Accumulibacter sp.: one gene and its partner. The protein of the gene in region 1 binds, or shares a complex with, the protein of each later gene. Links are inferred from orthologs where the notes say so. Each region holds a gene or a part of one and is shown in the gene's direction. Other genes may lie near its edges.

Region 1 (8,727 bases):
AGACATGGTCCTGCAGCCACCGCATCAGCGGCAGGTCGTCCGCGAGACCGCGCAGCAGGCTCATCGCGGCGTGTGTGTGCAGGTTGACCAGCCCGGGCAGCAACACGTGCTGCGGCAGGCACTTGCGTTTGCGCGCCCGGTAACGAGCGTCGACTTCGGCGCGTGGCACGATGGCGACGATGCGCCCGCCGTCGACGACGACGGCGTGCTGGTCGAGAACGGCCCCGGCCGGCTCGACGGGCACGACCCAGCGCGCCTCGATCACCAGATCGACCAGCGGCAGACTCGTCGTCATCGGCGAACGACCGCGCCAAGGCTAAAAAAAACCCCGCTTTCGCGGGGTTTTCTGCGCAGCGCGCCGGCCTTACTTGGTGCCGATGAGTTCGATGTCGACACGACGGTCAGGCTGCAGGCACTCGATGACCTGCTTGGTCGCCTTCTTGCCCGGGCACTGATCAGGCTTGGTGACCGGATTCTTCGGACCCTTGCCTTCGGTGTAGATGCGGTTGGCGTCGACGCCCTTGCTCACCAGGTAGGTCTTGACGGCAGCGGCGCGACGCTCGGAGAGCTTCATGTTGTGCGCCAGCGAACCGAAACGGTCAGTGTGACCGACGGCCAAGATCACTTCCAGCTTGATCTCCTTCGCCTTGGCAGCCACTTCGTCGAGCTTCTTCTTGCCTTCCGGACGCAGCACCGCCTTGTCGAAGTCGAACAGCGCGTCGGCGGCAACCGTGATCTTGTCACCCGTCGGCTTCGCCGTCGGCGCGGCGGCGCCAGCCCTCGGTGCCGGCGGCTCGCAGACTTCCTTCGGCAGCAGGTCCTTGTCGCACTTGCAACCGGCGGGGTCCTTGGCCGCAGCGGCCGGCGTCCAGAAGCCCGTACGCCAGCACAGGCCGGTACCGCTGAGAACGACTTCACCGCGTTGATCGATCACGTAAACGCGATCACCGGCGGTTTGCGCCTGCACAGCGCCAGCCGCCGCGAAGAGGCCGATTGAGGCCAGCAGGGTAATGATGGTTTTCGATTTCAAGATGTTCCTCCTCGATTAATCTCTGTTACGTCCGAATGCGTGAAACGCGATGCGATTTTTGCGCAGTCAGGAAATTTAAGCATACAAACTTGATTTTCTTCAAGCATCGGCCCGGAATTGTGTAGTATTTATGCAACGAAACTGGGTGTCCGGCGGCACGTCGGCGCCGCCAGCCAGCCACCGCGAGTTCAGGCAAGGGAGGAGAAGATGCAAGCAGCCAGTCTCGATTCGCTCGCTTCGATGGTCCAGGCGGCGCGCCGGGTGGTCGTCTTTTCGGGTGCGGGACTGTCCGCCGACAGCGGCATCCCGACCTTCCGTGACGGTGCCACCGGCCTGTGGAACAACGTCGACCCGGACGAGGTGGCCAGCATCCAGGGTTTCCTGCGCAATCCCCGGCGCGTCTGGAGCTGGCTGCTGGAACTCAAGGCGCTGGTCGATGACCGACGTCCGAACCCGGGGCACCGGGCGATCGCCCGCCTGGAAGAACTCTGCGCGGCGAGCCGGTTCACCGTCATCACACAGAACATCGACGGCTATCACGCGCTCGCCGGCAACCAGGACGTGCTCGAGGTTCACGGCACCATCCACCGCGTCCGCTGCCACCGGCATTGCGGCTATGCCAGCACTTGGGACCAGGCCGCCAGCGAGCCGTTTGCGTGCCCCGACTGCGGCGCTCCGGTACGGCCCGATCTGGTGATGTTCGGCGAAATGCTCGACGAGGAAGTCTTTGCCGCAGCCCAGGCGTGCAGCCTCAGTGCCGACGTCTTCTTCTGCGTCGGCACCTCGTTCACCGTCCAGCCAGCCGCCCACCTGCCGGTCTGGGCCAAGTACTCCGGCGCGACGGTGATCGAGGTCAACCCGCACCCGACGTCGCTCAGCGAAGCGGCCGACTACTCGATCCGCAGTGGTGCCTCGCAGTTCTTCTCGGCGCTCTGCGATCGACTCGCCCCCGACTGAAGGAAGAACGACCCGCAACGCCGCCGGCCGGCGGCGACGCTGGCCGGACCGAGGCATCGTCTATAATGCGCGGCTTCCGTTGCCCCGGGCCTGCACGCTTCGCCAGGCGGGCCAGCGCCAATCGCCACCTGAATCCAGAGCCGCCGTCCTTGTCATCACCGCTTCCCCCACTGCCCTTGCCAGCCACGGGCGAGCGCTTGCAGTGGCCGTCATTCGCCGGCTCGGCCGACGCGCTGCTTCTGGCGCAGGCTGCCAACGCCGCCCGCAGCCGAGCCCGGGGTGGGCTGCTGGCCGTCATCACCAGCAGCGCGAGCGACGCGCAGCGACTGCTGCAGGAAATTCCGTGGTTCGACGGCGGGCTACGGGTCCGCCTGCTGCCCGACTGGGAAACGCTGCCCTACGACGGCTTCTCGCCGCATCTCGACCTCGTTTCCGAGCGCCTGGCGACGCTCTACGCGGTGACGCGTGGCGAATGCGACGTCCTGCTGCTGCCAGCGAGCACCGCGGTCTGCCGTCTTGCACCACCGGCCTACCTCGCGGCCTATACTTTCTTCCTCAAGCAGGGGGAGCGTCTGGATGGTGAGCGGTTCCGCGCCCAGATGACGCTTGCCGGCTACGCGCACGTGACACAGGTGGTGGCACCGGGCGAGTACTCGATCCGCGGCGGCCTCATCGACCTCTTCCCGATGGGCGCGCAACTGCCGTTCCGCCTGGATCTTTTCGACGACGAGATCGAGCACATCAAGACCTTCGATGTCGACAGCCAGCGCACGCTGTATCCCGTCGCCGAGGTCCGTCTGCTGCCGGCACGCGAGTTCCCGCTCGACGGCGCCGCACGCAGCCGTTTCCGGCAGCGCTTTCGCGAAGCTTTCGAAGGCGATCCCGCGCGCTCGTCGATCTACCGCGATGTCTCGAACGGCGTCGCCAGCGCCGGGATCGAGTACTGGCTGCCGCTGTTCTTCGATGCGACCGCAACGCTTTTCGACTACCTGCCGCCCAGCACGCTGCTCTGCCTGCACAATGATGTTGCCGAGGCCGTGCGCGCCTTCTGGCGCGAGGCGCAGTCGCGCTACACGCTGCTCGCGGGCGAACGCAGCCGTCCGCTGCTGCCACCGGACGAACTCTTCCTGGCTGAAGAACCGTTCTTCGTCGCCGCCCGCGCCTATGCCCGCCTCAGCCTGCGGGCAGGCGGCGACGGCCCGGCACGCCGCCTGCCCGAATTGGCGATCGACCGCCGCGCCGACGATCCCCTGCGCCGCCTGAAGACCTTCCTCGACGGGTTCCCCGGCCGCTCGCTGCTGCTCGCCGAGTCCGCCGGGCGACGCGAAACGCTCGCCGCGCTGCTCGCGGACTACGGCCTGCAGCCGCGCGCCTGCGGCAGCTTCGACGAGCTGCGCGCCGGCGAGGCAGCCCTTTCGCTGGGGGTCGGACCGCTGCACGATGGCTTCCTGCTCGACGGGCTGGCGATCATCACCGAGGCCGAGCTCTACGCCGGCAGCCCGTCGCGCCGCGCGCGCCATGTCGCGGCGCGACGGACGTCGATCGACAACTGGCTGCGCGACCTGACCGAGCTGAAAGTCGGCTCGCCAGTGGTGCATGAACAGCACGGCATTGGCCGTTACCAGGGGCTGGTCCATCTCGATCTCGGTGAAGGTGACACCGAGTTCCTCGAACTGCACTATGCCAACGATGCCCGGCTCTATGTGCCGGTGTCGCAACTGCACGTCATCGCCCGCTATTCGGGAACCGACCCCGACGGCGCGCCGCTGCATACCCTCGGCTCACAGCAATGGGAAAAGGCGAAACGCCGCGCCGCATTGCAGGCACGCGACACGGCCGCCGAGCTGCTGGCCCTCTACGCCCTGCGTGCGGCGCGGCAGGGACACGCCTGCGACTTCAAGCCACACGACTACGACGCTTTTGCCGACGGCTTCGGCTTCGAGGAAACCCCCGACCAGGCGGGCGCGATCGCCGCCGTGATCGCCGACATGCGGTCCGGACGGCCGATGGATCGTCTGGTCTGTGGCGACGTCGGCTTCGGCAAGACCGAGGTGGCGCTGCGCGCGGCCTTCTGCGCCGTCGCCGGCGGCCGGCAGGTGGCCGTCCTCTGCCCAACGACACTGCTCTGCGAACAGCACTTTCAGACTTTCGGCGACCGCTTTGCCGATTGGCCGGTGCGGATTGCCGAGCTGTCCCGCTTCAGGACGGCGCGTGAGGCCGCGCAGGCGCTGCAGGAACTGGCCGACGGCCGTCTGGACATCGTCATCGGCACCCATCGCCTGTTGCAGAAGGACGTGCATTTCAAGCGTCTCGGCCTGGTGGTGATCGACGAGGAGCATCGCTTCGGCGTCCGGCAGAAGGAAGCGCTGAAGGCACTGCGCGCCGAGGTCGATGTCCTGACGCTGACCGCGACACCGATCCCGCGCACGCTCGCGATGTCGCTCGAGGGACTGCGCGACTTCTCGGTGATCGCCACTGCCCCACAGAAACGTCTGGCGATCCGGACTTTCGTCAGCCGCTTCTCCGACGGCATCATCCGCGAAGCCCTGCTGCGCGAATTCAAGCGCGGCGGCCAGGTGTACTTCCTGCACAACGAGGTCGAGACGATCGAAAACATGCGTGAGCGCCTGGGCAAGCTGTTGCCCGAGGCCCGCATCGTCGTCGGTCACGGGCAGATGAAGGAGCGCGACCTCGAGCGCGTGATGCGCGAGTTCACCCAGCAGCGGGCCAATCTGTTGCTGTGCACGACGATCATCGAAACCGGCATTGACAATCCGCACGCCAACACGATCCTCATCAACCGTGCCGAGAAGTTCGGGCTGGCGCAACTGCACCAGCTGCGCGGTCGCGTCGGACGTTCACACCACCAGGCCTATGCCTACCTGCTGACGCACGACGACGCGGCGCTCAACAAGCAGGCGAGGCAACGCCTCGAGGCGATCCAGATGATGGACGAACTCGGTGCCGGCTTTTACCTGGCGATGCATGACCTCGAAATCCGTGGCGCCGGCGAGGTGCTCGGCGCCAGCCAGTCGGGCGAGATGCTGGAAGTCGGCTTCCACATGTACAGCGAGATGCTCGGACGTGCCGTTGCGGCCTTGCAACAAGGCCAGGATGCGGACCTGTCACAACCGCTTGCGGTCACCACCGAGATCAGGCTGCACGCGCCGGCCCTCCTCCCCGACGACTATGCGCCCGACGTGCACCAACGCCTGACCCTCTACAAGCGCCTGGCGGATTGCACGCTTGACGACGAACTGAGTCAGCTGCACGAGGAACTGGTGGATCGCTTCGGTGAGTTGCCGCCGCAGGCGCGCGCGCTGCTCGACAGCCATCGGCTGCGCCTGCTGTGCAAGCCAGTCGGCATCACCAGGCTTGATGCCGGCCCCGAACAGATCGTCGTGCAGTTTGCCGCGAATCCGCCACTCGATCCGCTGCGGATAATCCAGCTCATCCAGAAGGACCGCAACTATCGCCTCGCCGGACAGGACCGACTGGTCCTCAGGCGCGAGTGCCCGACCCTTGCCGAACGTGTCGCCGCGGTCAGGGAAATCATTCATCAACTCACCGCCGAGCGCCAGCCATGACCACTCTCGACATCGACAACATCAACGTCACCGCCTTCGACCCGATGCCCTCGCCTGACGATATTCTCGCCCTGCAGCCGCTGCCGACGCACGCCGCCGAAGTCGTCAGGAACAGCCGCGACGTCCTGCGGCAGATTCTGGATGGCAGAGACCACCGCCTCTTCGTTGTCGTCGGCCCGTGCTCGATCCACGATCCGGTGGCTGGCCTCGACTACGCCAGGCGGCTGCGGGCGCTGGCCGAGGAAGTCCGTGAAACGCTCTACCTGGTGATGCGCGTGTACTTCGAGAAGCCACGGACGACGACCGGCTGGAAGGGCTACATCAACGATCCGGACATGGACGACTCGTTCCACGTCGACCAGGGGATGAGCAAGGCGCGCCGCTTCCTCCTCGAACTGGCTGAACTGGGTCTGCCCGCCGGCACCGAGGCCCTCGACCCGATCGCTCCGCAGTATCTCGGTGACCTCATCAGCTGGACGGCAATCGGCGCCCGCACCACCGAGTCGCAGACCCACCGCGAGATATCCTCGGGTCTGTCGACCCCGGTCGGGTTCAAGAACGGTACCAGTGGCGACGTCGGCATCGCCGTCAACGCCATCGTCTCGGCGTCGCGGCCGCACAGTTTCCTGGGCATCAACGGCCAGGGCCGCACGGCGATCGTGCGCACGCGCGGCAACCGCTATGGTCACCTGGTCCTGCGCGGCGGCGACGGGCGACCGAACTATGACACGGTCAGCGTGCAGATCGCCGAACAGGCCCTGTCCAAGGCGGGACTGCCGGCCAACATCGTCATCGACTGCTCACACGCCAACAGCTACAAGAAGCACGAGTGGCAGCCGCTGGTGATGGCCGACGTGGTCAACCAGGTCCGTCTCGGCAACCGGTCACTGGTCGGCATGATGATCGAGTCGAACCTCGTCGCCGGCAATCAGGCAATTCCGGAAGACCTCTCGCAGCTCAGGTATGGATGCTCGGTCACCGATGCCTGCGTCGACTGGCCAACCACCGAACAGATGATCCGCAGTGCCGCCGGGCTGCTCCGCGAGGTGCTGCCGGGCCGCAGCCGCTAGGACGTCGCCTCGCCTGCCGGCAGCGCGCGATACAGGCGTCCACGGCTGACGCTTTTCGGCAAGGATCTCAGCGCCGCGCCGCGCGCACGGCGGCATCGCCATGCTGCCGCGTGAACGCCTCGGCCGCTTTCCCGACCGAAACGAAGAAATCCATCTTGCCGATCTCTTCTGAAAGACCGACCTTGGCCAGTTCCTCGAGGAAGGGCCGCGGGGCATCGGCGATCTTGACGTCAACCCCCTCGTCGGCGAGTTCGCGGTGCAGCTCGGCGAAGCGCTGGGCAGCGGTCACGTCCATGTCGTGGATCGCCTGTGCGTCGATGACCAGCCAGCGCACCGGCGCGTCGGCCGCATCGACCAGGGTCCGGATGCGGTTCATGACATGCCGGGCGTTGGCGAACATCAGCGGCGCGTAGAGTCGGTAGACCAGCAGCCCGGGCACGCTTTCCACACCCTCCTCGTCGTCCCGGCAATCATGGAACTTGCCGTCGATGAGACGCCGGCGCAGCACTGCGTCGTCGGGTCGCGAGATCTCGACAAGAACCGAAATCAGCGACAGCAACAGTCCAAGGATGATCCCCGGTACGACGCCGGCGATCAGGATCGCCAGCGTCACGCCCATCGCGATGCCGCACTCGACCCGATCGACCCGGTACAGGCCGCGCAGCGAGGCCAGTTCCAGCATGCCGATCGCGGTGACGATCAGGATCGCTCCCAGCGCGACCTTCGGCAGCAGGGCGATCAGCCCGGTGAGGAAAAAGAGGAACAGCAGCAGCCCAATCGCCAGGATCAGCTGCGCCACCTGTGTCCGACCGCCGGCCGAATCGACGATCGAGGTCCGCGACTGGCTGGCGGAAACCGGAAAGCCCTGCCAGAGACCGGCGAGGATGTTCGCCGAACCGAGGGCGACGAGCTCGCGATTCGGCCGCACCTCGTAGCCGTTCTTTTCGGCAAAGGTCTGCGCCAGCAGGATACCGTCCGAAAAGGCGAGAAAGGCAATCGCCACCGCCGCCGGCACCAGCGCCGCGAGGTCTGCCCAGCGCACGCCGGGAATCGTCAGGCTCGGCACGCCCGAAGGCACGGCGCCGACCAGAGCGATGCCGTAGCTGCCGAGATCGAAAAGAAAGGTGGCGACGATCGCCACCGCACACACCGCCAGCGCGCCGGGAATCCGTGGCGCCCAGCGCGCCAGCCCGACCAGCAGGAGAACCAGCAGCACGCCGAGAATGAAGGTGGGAACCTGCGTCTGCGGCAGCTTCTCGATGACCGTGAAGACGATCTCGAAGAACTCCTCGCCTTCGGTCTTGATGCCGAACATCTTGCCCAACTGGGTGGCGATGAGGACCAGCGACGCCCCGTTCAGATAGCCGATGAGAACCGGTCTCGACAGCAGGTCGGCGATGACCCCGAGCTTCAGCCGGGCGGCAAGCAGCAGGACGCATCCCGACAGGACACCGAGGATCGCCGCCAGAACGACGATGCGTGCCGGATCGCCACCGGCGAGCGGCAGGATCGCCGAGCCGGCGAGCAGACCGATTGCCGCATCCGGTCCGGCGATGACGTGCCGCGAACTGGAAAACAGCGCATAGCCGATCGCCGCCGCCAGCGCCGCATAGAGGCCGGCGATCGGCGGCAGGTGCACGAGTTCGGCGTAGGCGATCACTGAGGGAATCGAGACGATGCAGGCGGAAAGACCGGCGATCGAATCCTTGCTCAGCCAGGCCAGGCGATACTCGCGCAACGTGGCGAGCAGCGGCAGGCCTGAATTAAGGAATCTGGAGACGATGGAAGCATTCATGTGCATGGATCCGAAAGAATCTGCTGCGCCGACCGGCGCCGCTCTGCCGTCCACCCGCCGGGTCACCGCCGAATTTGCTCGATCGCTCCAGCAATCCCTGGCGAACCATGACGAAGTATTCAAACCGGCAAAAGAATGCACCATAAGCCGGCACCAAGGCAAGCGGCGCACAAACCGGTTTTCGATGGGTTCGTCGAAGGCCGCGCCGCACAACCCCGAGCAGCACGCGGCGTGCGTTGCGTGACGCTCGGTGCAGTAGCGCTACCAGGATGATGGACCGCCATCGCG
Region 2 (8,075 bases), 490 kb from region 1 along the record:
AAGGGAACCGAGTACGAGGAACTGGACCTTGAAGCGATCGTCCGCAAGGCCCCGGCAGGCGGCATCTACAACAACTCGGCCCAAGTCTGGAACCACAGCTTCTTCTGGAACTGCCTGCGGGCCAACGGCGGTGGCGCTCCGGGCGGCGCGCTGGCAGCAGCGATCGACGCCCGCTGGGGCTCCTTTGCGGAGTTTGCGAAGGCGTTCCAGGCATCGGCGGTGGGCAACTTCGGGTCGGCATGGACCTGGCTGGTGCGCAAGCCGGACGGCACGGTCGATATCGTCAATACGGGTGCCGCCGGTACGCCGCTGACGACCGCCGACAAGGCACTGCTGTGCATCGACGTCTGGGAGCATGCCTACTACATCGATTACCGCAACCTGCGACCGAAGTTCGTCGAGACTTTCCTCGGCAACCTCGTCAACTGGCACTTCGCCGAGCAGAACTACGCCGCCTGAGCGACAGAGCGAGTCATTCGGCGTCACCCGCAGGTGAAAGCAAACGGGGTCCGCAGCGCGGACCCCGTTTCTCTTGCAGCAACCGCCCGCGAACGGTGACGGCGCTGCGCGGCCGTTCGATCAGAATGGGATGTCGTCGTCCATGTCTTCGAAGCCCGGCGTCTTCCTGGCTGGCGGATTGCGCGCCGGGCCGGCAGCCTGGCCGCCTGCCGATGGCATGCTGCCCCCGTACTCGGCCTCGCCGGCAGGTGCGCCCATGCCCTCGCGGCTGCCCAGCATCTTCATCTCGTTGGCAACGATCTCGGTCGTGTAGCGCTCGTTGCCTTCCTTGTCCTGCCACTTGTTGGTCCGGATGCGCCCTTCGACATACACCTGGCGCCCCTTCTTGAGGTATTGGCCGGCCGTCTCGGCCAGCTTGCCGAAGAAGACCACGCGGTGCCACTCGGTGTACTCCTTCAATTCGCCCGACACCTTGTCGCGCGACCGATCGGTGGTCGCCATCCTGATGTTGCAGACGGCGTCGCCACTCGGCAGATAACGGGTCTCCGGATCGGCTCCGAGATTGCCCACCAGGATCACTTTGTTGACCGAAGCCATGTCGCCTCCCTGAACGGTATTGGAAAAATCGCCACGATTGCAGGCACTCTCAGGCTGCCGCCGGCCGCTGGCGCGCTGCCGGCATGACCATCGTGAGGCCGAGCATCAGCCACACCAGTGTCAGCAGCACACCACCCGCCCAGACGGCACCAGGACCGGCGTACTTGGCGAGGACACCGCCCAGCACGCCGCCCAGGAACAACCCGAGGGCCTGGGTGGTATTGTAAACCCCGAGCGCCGCACCTTTGGCATGTGGCGGCGCGATGCGCGAAATCAGCGACGGCTGCGTCGCTTCGAGGATGTTGAAGGCGACGAAGAACAGCATCAGCCAGAAGGCCAGGCCGAAAAGGCCGCCGGCAAACAGCCCGAAGCCCGCCTGGACGCAGAGCAAGAGCACAATCGCGGCGTTGAAGACCAGCTTCAAGCGCGCGAAGCGTTCGGCGACGATGATCGCCGGCACCATGATGACGAAGGAGATGAGCAGCGCCGGCAGGTAGACCTTCCAGTGCTCGGCGACCGGCAGACCGCCCGTCTTCACCAGTTCGGTCGGCAACAGCACCCACATCGCGGTCAGCATCAGGTGGAGGGCGAAGACGCCAAAATTGAGTCGCAGCAGTTGCTGGTGCGACAGCACTTCGACAAAGCTCTGCCAGGCCGGCTGCCGCGGCATCATCGGCGCCGTCGGCACCACCCGCAGGACGACGAAGATCGCCAGCAGAGCCAGCCCGCCGGTCAGCGCGAAGATGCCCGGCATGCCGATCGCCGCATAGAGCAGCGGCGCGCCGACCATCGACACGGCAAACATCAGCCCGATCGACGAACCGATCATCGCCATCACCTTGGTCAGGTGCTGCTCGCGCGTAAGGTCGGCGGCAAGCGCCGTGACCGCCGCCGAGATCGCGCCCGCACCCTGCAGAACGCGGCCAACGATGACGAGATAGATGTCGTCGGCGAGGGCAGCGACGAAGCTGCCGATGCCGAACAGCAGCAAGCCGAAGACGATCACCGGCTTGCGGCCGAAGTGGTCGGAAGCCGCGCCGTAGGCGATCTGCAGACAGGCCTGCGTCAGGCCGTAGGCACCGAGCGCCACCCCGACGAGCACCATGTCCCTGCCCGACGGCAATTCGCTGGCGTAGAGCGCGAAGACCGGCAGGATCAGGAACAGGCCAAGCATGCGCAACGCGAAGACCGCCGCCAGGCTGATGCCGGCGAGCCTTTCTTCACTGCTCATGCGATCGTTGCTCGAGGCGGACATGTGGTTTGCTGCCAAACTGCGAAATTGCGTATATTAGCAGGTTTGCCCCGGTGCCCGAGGCCAGCTCCCCGATGGACGAACCCAGCCAGACCCACAGCCAACTGCGAATCCGTGGTGCGCGCACGCACAATCTGAAGAACATCAACCTCGACCTGCCGCGCAACCGCCTGATCGTCATCACCGGGCTGTCGGGATCAGGCAAGTCGTCCCTCGCCTTCGACACCCTCTACGCCGAAGGGCAGCGGCGCTACGTCGAGTCCTTGTCGGCCTATGCCAGGCAGTTCCTGCAGCGCATGGAGAAACCCGACGTAGACCTCATCGAGGGACTTTCGCCGGCGATCTCGATCGAACAGAAGGCGACCAGCCACAATCCGCGCTCGACGGTCGGCACCGTCACCGAGATCCACGACTACCTGCGCCTCCTCTTCGCCCGTGCCGGCACGCCCTACTGCGCCGAGCACCAGTTGCCGCTGGCCGCGCAGACCGTCTCGCAGATGGTCGATCATGTCCTGGCGCTACCCGAAGGCAGCCGGCTGATGATCCTCGCGCCGGTGGTCGCCGACCGCAAGGGCGAGCAGGTCGAGCTGTTCGCCGAGCTGCGCGCGCAAGGCTTTGCCCGCCTGCGCGTCGACGGACAGATTCACGAGATCGACGCCCTGCCCCGGCTTTCCCGGACACACAAGCACTCGATCGACGTCGTGGTCGACCGCCTGAAGGTGCGCGAGGACATCCGCCAGCGCCTCGCCGAATCCTTCGAAACGGCGCTGCGCTGCGCCGATGGCCGCGCCATCGCGTGCGAGATGGACGGCGGACGCGAGCATTTCTTCTCGGCGCGGTTCGCCTGCCCAGTCTGTTCCTACGCGATCCAGGAGCTGGAGCCCCGGCTCTTCTCGTTCAACAGCCCGATGGGCGCCTGCCCGAAGTGCGACGGGCTCGGCGTCATCCAGTTCTTCGATCCGCAGCGCGTCGTCGCCCGCCCCGATCTGTCGCTCGCTGCCGGCGCGATCCGCGGCTGGGACAAGCGCAACCCCTTCTACCATCAGCTGCTCCGCTCGCTCGCCGAACACTACGGCTTCCAGCTCGACACCCCTTTCCGGGATCTGCCGGACCAGCTGCGGCAGATCATCCTCTACGGCTCCGGCCGCGAGACGCTGCGTTTCGGCTACCTCAACGAGCGCGGGCGAGTGAGCATCCGCGAGCACGCTTTCGAAGGCATCATCGTCAATCTCGAACGACGCTACAAGGAAACCGACTCGCTGGCGGTGCGCGAGGAACTGGCACGCCTAATCAGCAACCGCACCTGCCCCGCCTGCCAAGGCAGCCGCCTGCGTGAGGAAGCGCGCAACGTGCGCATCGGCAGCCAGGACAGCGCGCGCACCCTGCACGAGATCAATCGCCTGCCCCTCGCCGCGGCACGCGACTACTTCGTTTCGCTGCAGCTCCCCGGCAACAGGGCACAGGTGGCCGAAAAGGTGCTCAAGGAGATCGTCGGTCGCCTGCAGTTCCTGATCAACGTCGGCCTCGACTACCTGTCGCTCGAGCGTTCAGCGGAGACCCTTTCCGGCGGCGAGGCGCAGCGCATCCGCCTCGCCTCGCAGATCGGCTCCGGTCTGACCGGCGTCATGTACGTCCTCGACGAGCCATCGATCGGCCTGCATCAGCGCGACAACGAGCGCCTGTTGCAGACGCTGCGACAACTGCGCGACATCGGCAATACGGTGATCGTCGTCGAGCATGACGAGGAAGCCATCCGCAGCGCCGATCACGTCGTCGACCTCGGCCCCGGGGCCGGCATCCATGGCGGCCATATCGTTGCCGAGGGCTCGCCGGCAGCGATCACCGACAACCCGGACTCACTCACCGGCGACTATCTTGCCGGACGCCGCGGCATCGGGCTGCACGCCATACGCCGGCAAGCCGATCCGGGGCGCATGCTGCGCATCAGCGGCGCCCGCGGCAACAACCTCCGCAACCTCACGGCCGAAATCCCGGTCGGCCTGTTCACCTGCATCACCGGCGTCTCCGGCTCGGGCAAGTCGACACTGATCAACGACACGCTCTACCTGGCGGCAGCCAGGCAGATCTACGGCTCGACGGCGGAGCCCGCCGAGCATGACCTGATCGTCGGCCTTGACCACTTCGACAAGGTGATCAATGTCGACCAGAGCCCGATCGGTCGCACCCCACGTTCCAATCCGGCAACCTACACCGGTCTCCTGACACCGATCCGGGGGCTGTTCGCCGGCGTCCCGGAGGCGCGCGCGCGCGGCTATGGGCCCGGCCGTTTCTCGTTCAACGTCAAGGGCGGACGCTGCGAAGCCTGTCAAGGTGACGGCGTCATCAAGGTCGAGATGCATTTCCTGCCCGACGTCTACGTCGCCTGCGACGTCTGCCGCGGCAAGCGCTACAACCGCGAGACGCTGGAGGTGCTGTACAAGGGCCGGAACATCCACGACGTCCTGCAGATGACCGTCGAGATGGCGCGAGAGTTCTTCGACCCGGTGCCGGTCGTCGCACGCAAGCTGCAGACCCTGGTCGATGTCGGTCTGAGCTACATCACGCTCGGCCAGTCGGCAACCACCCTCTCCGGCGGCGAGGCGCAGCGGGTCAAGCTGGCCCTCGAACTGTCGAAGCGCGACACCGGCCGCACCCTCTACATTCTCGATGAGCCAACCACTGGGCTGCACTTCCACGACATCGAACTGCTCCTCGGCGTGCTGCACCGGCTCGCTGACCACGGCAACACAGTGGTGGTGATCGAGCACAATCTCGACGTGATCAAGACAGCCGACTGGCTGATCGACCTGGGCCCCGAAGGGGGTGCCGGTGGCGGCACGATCATCGGCACGGGCACGCCGGAACAGCTCGCCGACGTCACCGCCAGCCACAGCGGACGTTTTCTGCGCGCCCTGCTTGCCCGGCACCATCGCGCCTCGGATGCCGGCCCGGCAGCGCCGGCCGCATGCGCCGGCTAGACATGGGCTGGCACCGCGGCCCCTGGGCTGTTGGTGGGGGGCCCTTGCCAAGCGACTGCCAGAACGCTGCCGGCAAGCAACAACCGGCCTTCCCGGGGCAAAAAAATTTGCTTGCGCGAAGCTGATCCATGCCAGAATTGTTGCCTTTGAATTGCTGACAGGATCACCTGGCGCCGCCGTGGTGGACGACAGCATGCCTGCCCGAGAAGGACCCTTCCAACCATCCGAGGAGCCTAATATGAACAAGTCCGAAATGATCGACGCCATCGCCGCCCGCAGCGAGCTCTCCAAGGCTGCATCGGCGAAAGCCCTCGACGCCGTCCTCGAAACCATCATCGACGCCGTTGCCCGCGGGGACACGATCACGCTGGTCGGCTTCGGTTCCTTCAAGGCCAGCGAACGCGCGGCCCGTGAAGGAAAGAACCCGAAATCCGGCGCCAAGATCGTCATCCCGCAGACAACCGTCCCGAAATTCGCTGCCGGCGCCGGATTCAAGGCCCGCGTCGCCAGCCGCGGCGAGTAAGGACCCCTGGACCCTGAACCGCACGATCTGCGACACCGCCCGGACCTTGCCGTGACAGGGCCCGCAGCCGTCGCCCCCCATCGACCGATTCCCCAGCTTCCGGAGTATCGCATGCCCATCCGCACCATCATCGCCACAGCTGCATTGCCAGCAGTTCTCATTTCAAAATTCATGGCAGGGGTTGGTGAGGTTCGGAACTGTTGGATGGGGCAAGTCAGCTGGTGTCTGGGGCGTTGGGAGCAAGGCGCTGCTGCATGAAGCGCATGAGGTGATCCCAGTCATCGAAGGGCAGGTACTGTAGCAAGGCGCGCAGGTGTTCGAAGAAGGTTCGGCGGGAGGGCAGCAGGGCGCGCACCTTGGCGTAACGGGTGTCCATCCAGTCGAGGGCGGTATGGACCAAGAAGGCCAACAAGATCAGGGTGGCGAAGAGGTTGGCCAAGAACTGTTTGCCGTGTCCGAAGTTGTGGTCGAAATGGTAGCCCTTGGTCTTGAGGGTGTTGTTGTTCTCGTTCTCGATTTTCCACCGCGCGCGCCCGGCGGAAGCCAGAGCGACGACGTTGTGGTCGGTGATGGCATGCGAGGTGGCCCAGGCGTTCTTGAAGACGATGGCACCGCTGGCATCGGTGGTGACGAGTTCCAGCCAGTTGGCGATCACGGCATCGTCCGTGTCGCGCAAGGGCACTTGATGGGCGTAGCGATAGGTGTCGGTAAAGCGCTTCTTGCCGACACGTCGCGCCTGTACGACGCGACCGAGCTGGTCGTTGCGCTCGAAATCGCCAACCCACTCGTAGAGCGTGGCATGGGATTCGGGCTTGCAGGTGAACAGGAAGTCGGCCTGTTGCGCCCGCACCCGCAGGCAATGTGACTGATGGCAGTAGAGGTCGTCACCCAGATAGGTGATGCGCCACGGGCGGTAGTGCTCGCCCCAGCGCGCCAGCCAGCGGGCCGAAGCGGCCAGTTCGCAGTCCTGCTTGTCGTGGCCGTCCTGGCGCTGCACGAACTCCGGCGGCAACGGGATGGCGTTCGCCTGGCCCGGCGCCACCAGTACCGGCGTCACGGCAGTGTGGCGATGGAGAACCCTGCCGTTCTTCAGGCGCGTCTCGCTGCAACGGGGGCAGGAAATCTTTTCCGAGGAGAAGAAATCAGTGCCGTCCAGGGCAATCAGCAAGGTGTCGTTGATCGAGCGAAATCCCGCCAGATAGCCTTGCTGGTACAGCGCATCGCCCATCTCGGCCAAGACCGGGTACAGCCTTTCCGGCGGCACCGGGTCCAGCAGATTGCGAATCTGGTTATCGCAGGGAATCTCATGCACCCCGAACAGCGAAGAGGCATTGTTCCGCCCCAACTCCTTCTGCATCCTGACCTGGCTATCGAGGAAGGACGGACTTTGCGAGAAAAACACGGCGAAGGCCGACAGGGCCGCATCCTCCATCTCATAGCGCCGGGCGTTGCTCGGCTTGCGCCCGTCGGGCAAAGCCCGGAATGCATCCCGAACCTTCTCGATCAAGGCGACGGCGGGGCTCGGCAAGGGGATGGGGGCAACGGTCGAAATGGGGTGGGCGCCTGAAAATCATCAAAACTTCGATCAAGTTCGAGGTTAACACCATAACGTACTGTTTACCAGCATTATTTTCAGAAAACCGGAGTTCCCCTCAATCTTCACCGCCCAGGCACGGCAATCCTCGTGCGCCAGCCTACGCCAACCGCCGCCTTGCGTGGGTTTGAAATGAGAACTGCTGCTGCATTGCTGCTCTCCCCGTTCGCCGTCGCTGCACAGGAGCCAGCCGCCCAGCCGGCCGTCGCTCAGGGTCTCGTCGCGGTCGCTCCCGGCCAGTTTGCTGGCATCGTCGAGGCCAGAGTCACCCTCGCCGTCGAGGCGATCGACCAAGCCGGACGTACCATCGTCCTGAAGGACACCAAGGGTGAGCAATCGAAGTTCGTGGTCGGAGACCAGGTCAAGAACTTCGCCCAGATCAAGGTCGGCGACCTGGTCGTCATCAGCTATTCCCAGGAACTGCTGATGACGCTCAGGAAGGGCGGTGGCCAGTTGCGTGAGCGCATCGACAGCGGGCAACAGGGCACGGCCGCGCCGGGCCAGATGCCGGGCGCCTTCGAGTCGAAGGAAGTGGCGTTCATCGCCGACGTACAACAGGTCGACCGCAAGAAGGGCACCGTAACCCTGCGCGGCGCGCTGCGGACCGTCACTCTGAAGATCAAGGATCCAAAACAGCTCAAGATGATCAGCAAGGGCGACCAGGTCGAGGGC

Evidence for each region.
Region 2: the proteins of mfd (region 1) and uvrA are in contact, whole or in part, in a crystal structure (PDB 4DFC), measured with the Escherichia coli proteins. The link is inferred for Accumulibacter sp. from one-to-one orthologs.

Annotation. Positions count from the first base shown.
Region 1 is NZ_JAZKUG010000001.1:2,046,009-2,054,735, reverse strand. Bases 1,672-5,774 are described here. They hold mfd (transcription-repair coupling factor), read left to right. Parts: upstream 1,672-2,052; coding sequence 2,053-5,574; downstream 5,575-5,774. Other genes in these bases: V5B60_RS08850 (3-deoxy-7-phosphoheptulonate synthase), read left to right, coding at 5,571-5,774; V5B60_RS08860 (SIR2 family NAD-dependent protein deacylase), read left to right, coding at 1,672-1,987. In the rest of the region: V5B60_RS08870 (TRZ/ATZ family hydrolase), read right to left, coding at 1-295; V5B60_RS08865 (OmpA family protein), read right to left, coding at 365-1,030; more of V5B60_RS08860, read left to right, coding at 1,238-1,671; more of V5B60_RS08850, read left to right, coding at 5,775-6,644; V5B60_RS08845 (SulP family inorganic anion transporter), read right to left, coding at 6,712-8,439; V5B60_RS08840 (hypothetical protein), read left to right, coding at 8,426-8,683. UniProt on the Escherichia coli protein: Couples transcription and DNA repair by recognizing RNA polymerase (RNAP) stalled at DNA lesions. Mediates ATP-dependent release of RNAP and its truncated transcript from the DNA, and recruitment of nucleotide excision repair machinery to the damaged site.
Region 2 is NZ_JAZKUG010000001.1:2,531,919-2,539,993, reverse strand. What follows is about bases 2,036-5,486. They hold uvrA (excinuclease ABC subunit UvrA), read left to right. Parts: upstream 2,036-2,382; coding sequence 2,383-5,286; downstream 5,287-5,486. Other genes in these bases: V5B60_RS11245 (MFS transporter), read right to left, coding at 2,036-2,287. Also shown: V5B60_RS11255 (Fe-Mn family superoxide dismutase), read left to right, coding at 1-459; ssb (single-stranded DNA-binding protein), read right to left, coding at 580-1,056; more of V5B60_RS11245, read right to left, coding at 1,106-2,035; V5B60_RS11235 (HU family DNA-binding protein), read left to right, coding at 5,525-5,809; V5B60_RS11230 (ISNCY family transposase), read right to left, coding at 6,024-7,316; V5B60_RS11225 (hypothetical protein), read left to right, coding at 7,536-8,075. UniProt on the Escherichia coli protein: The UvrABC repair system catalyzes the recognition and processing of DNA lesions. UvrA is an ATPase and a DNA-binding protein. A damage recognition complex composed of 2 UvrA and 2 UvrB subunits scans DNA for abnormalities.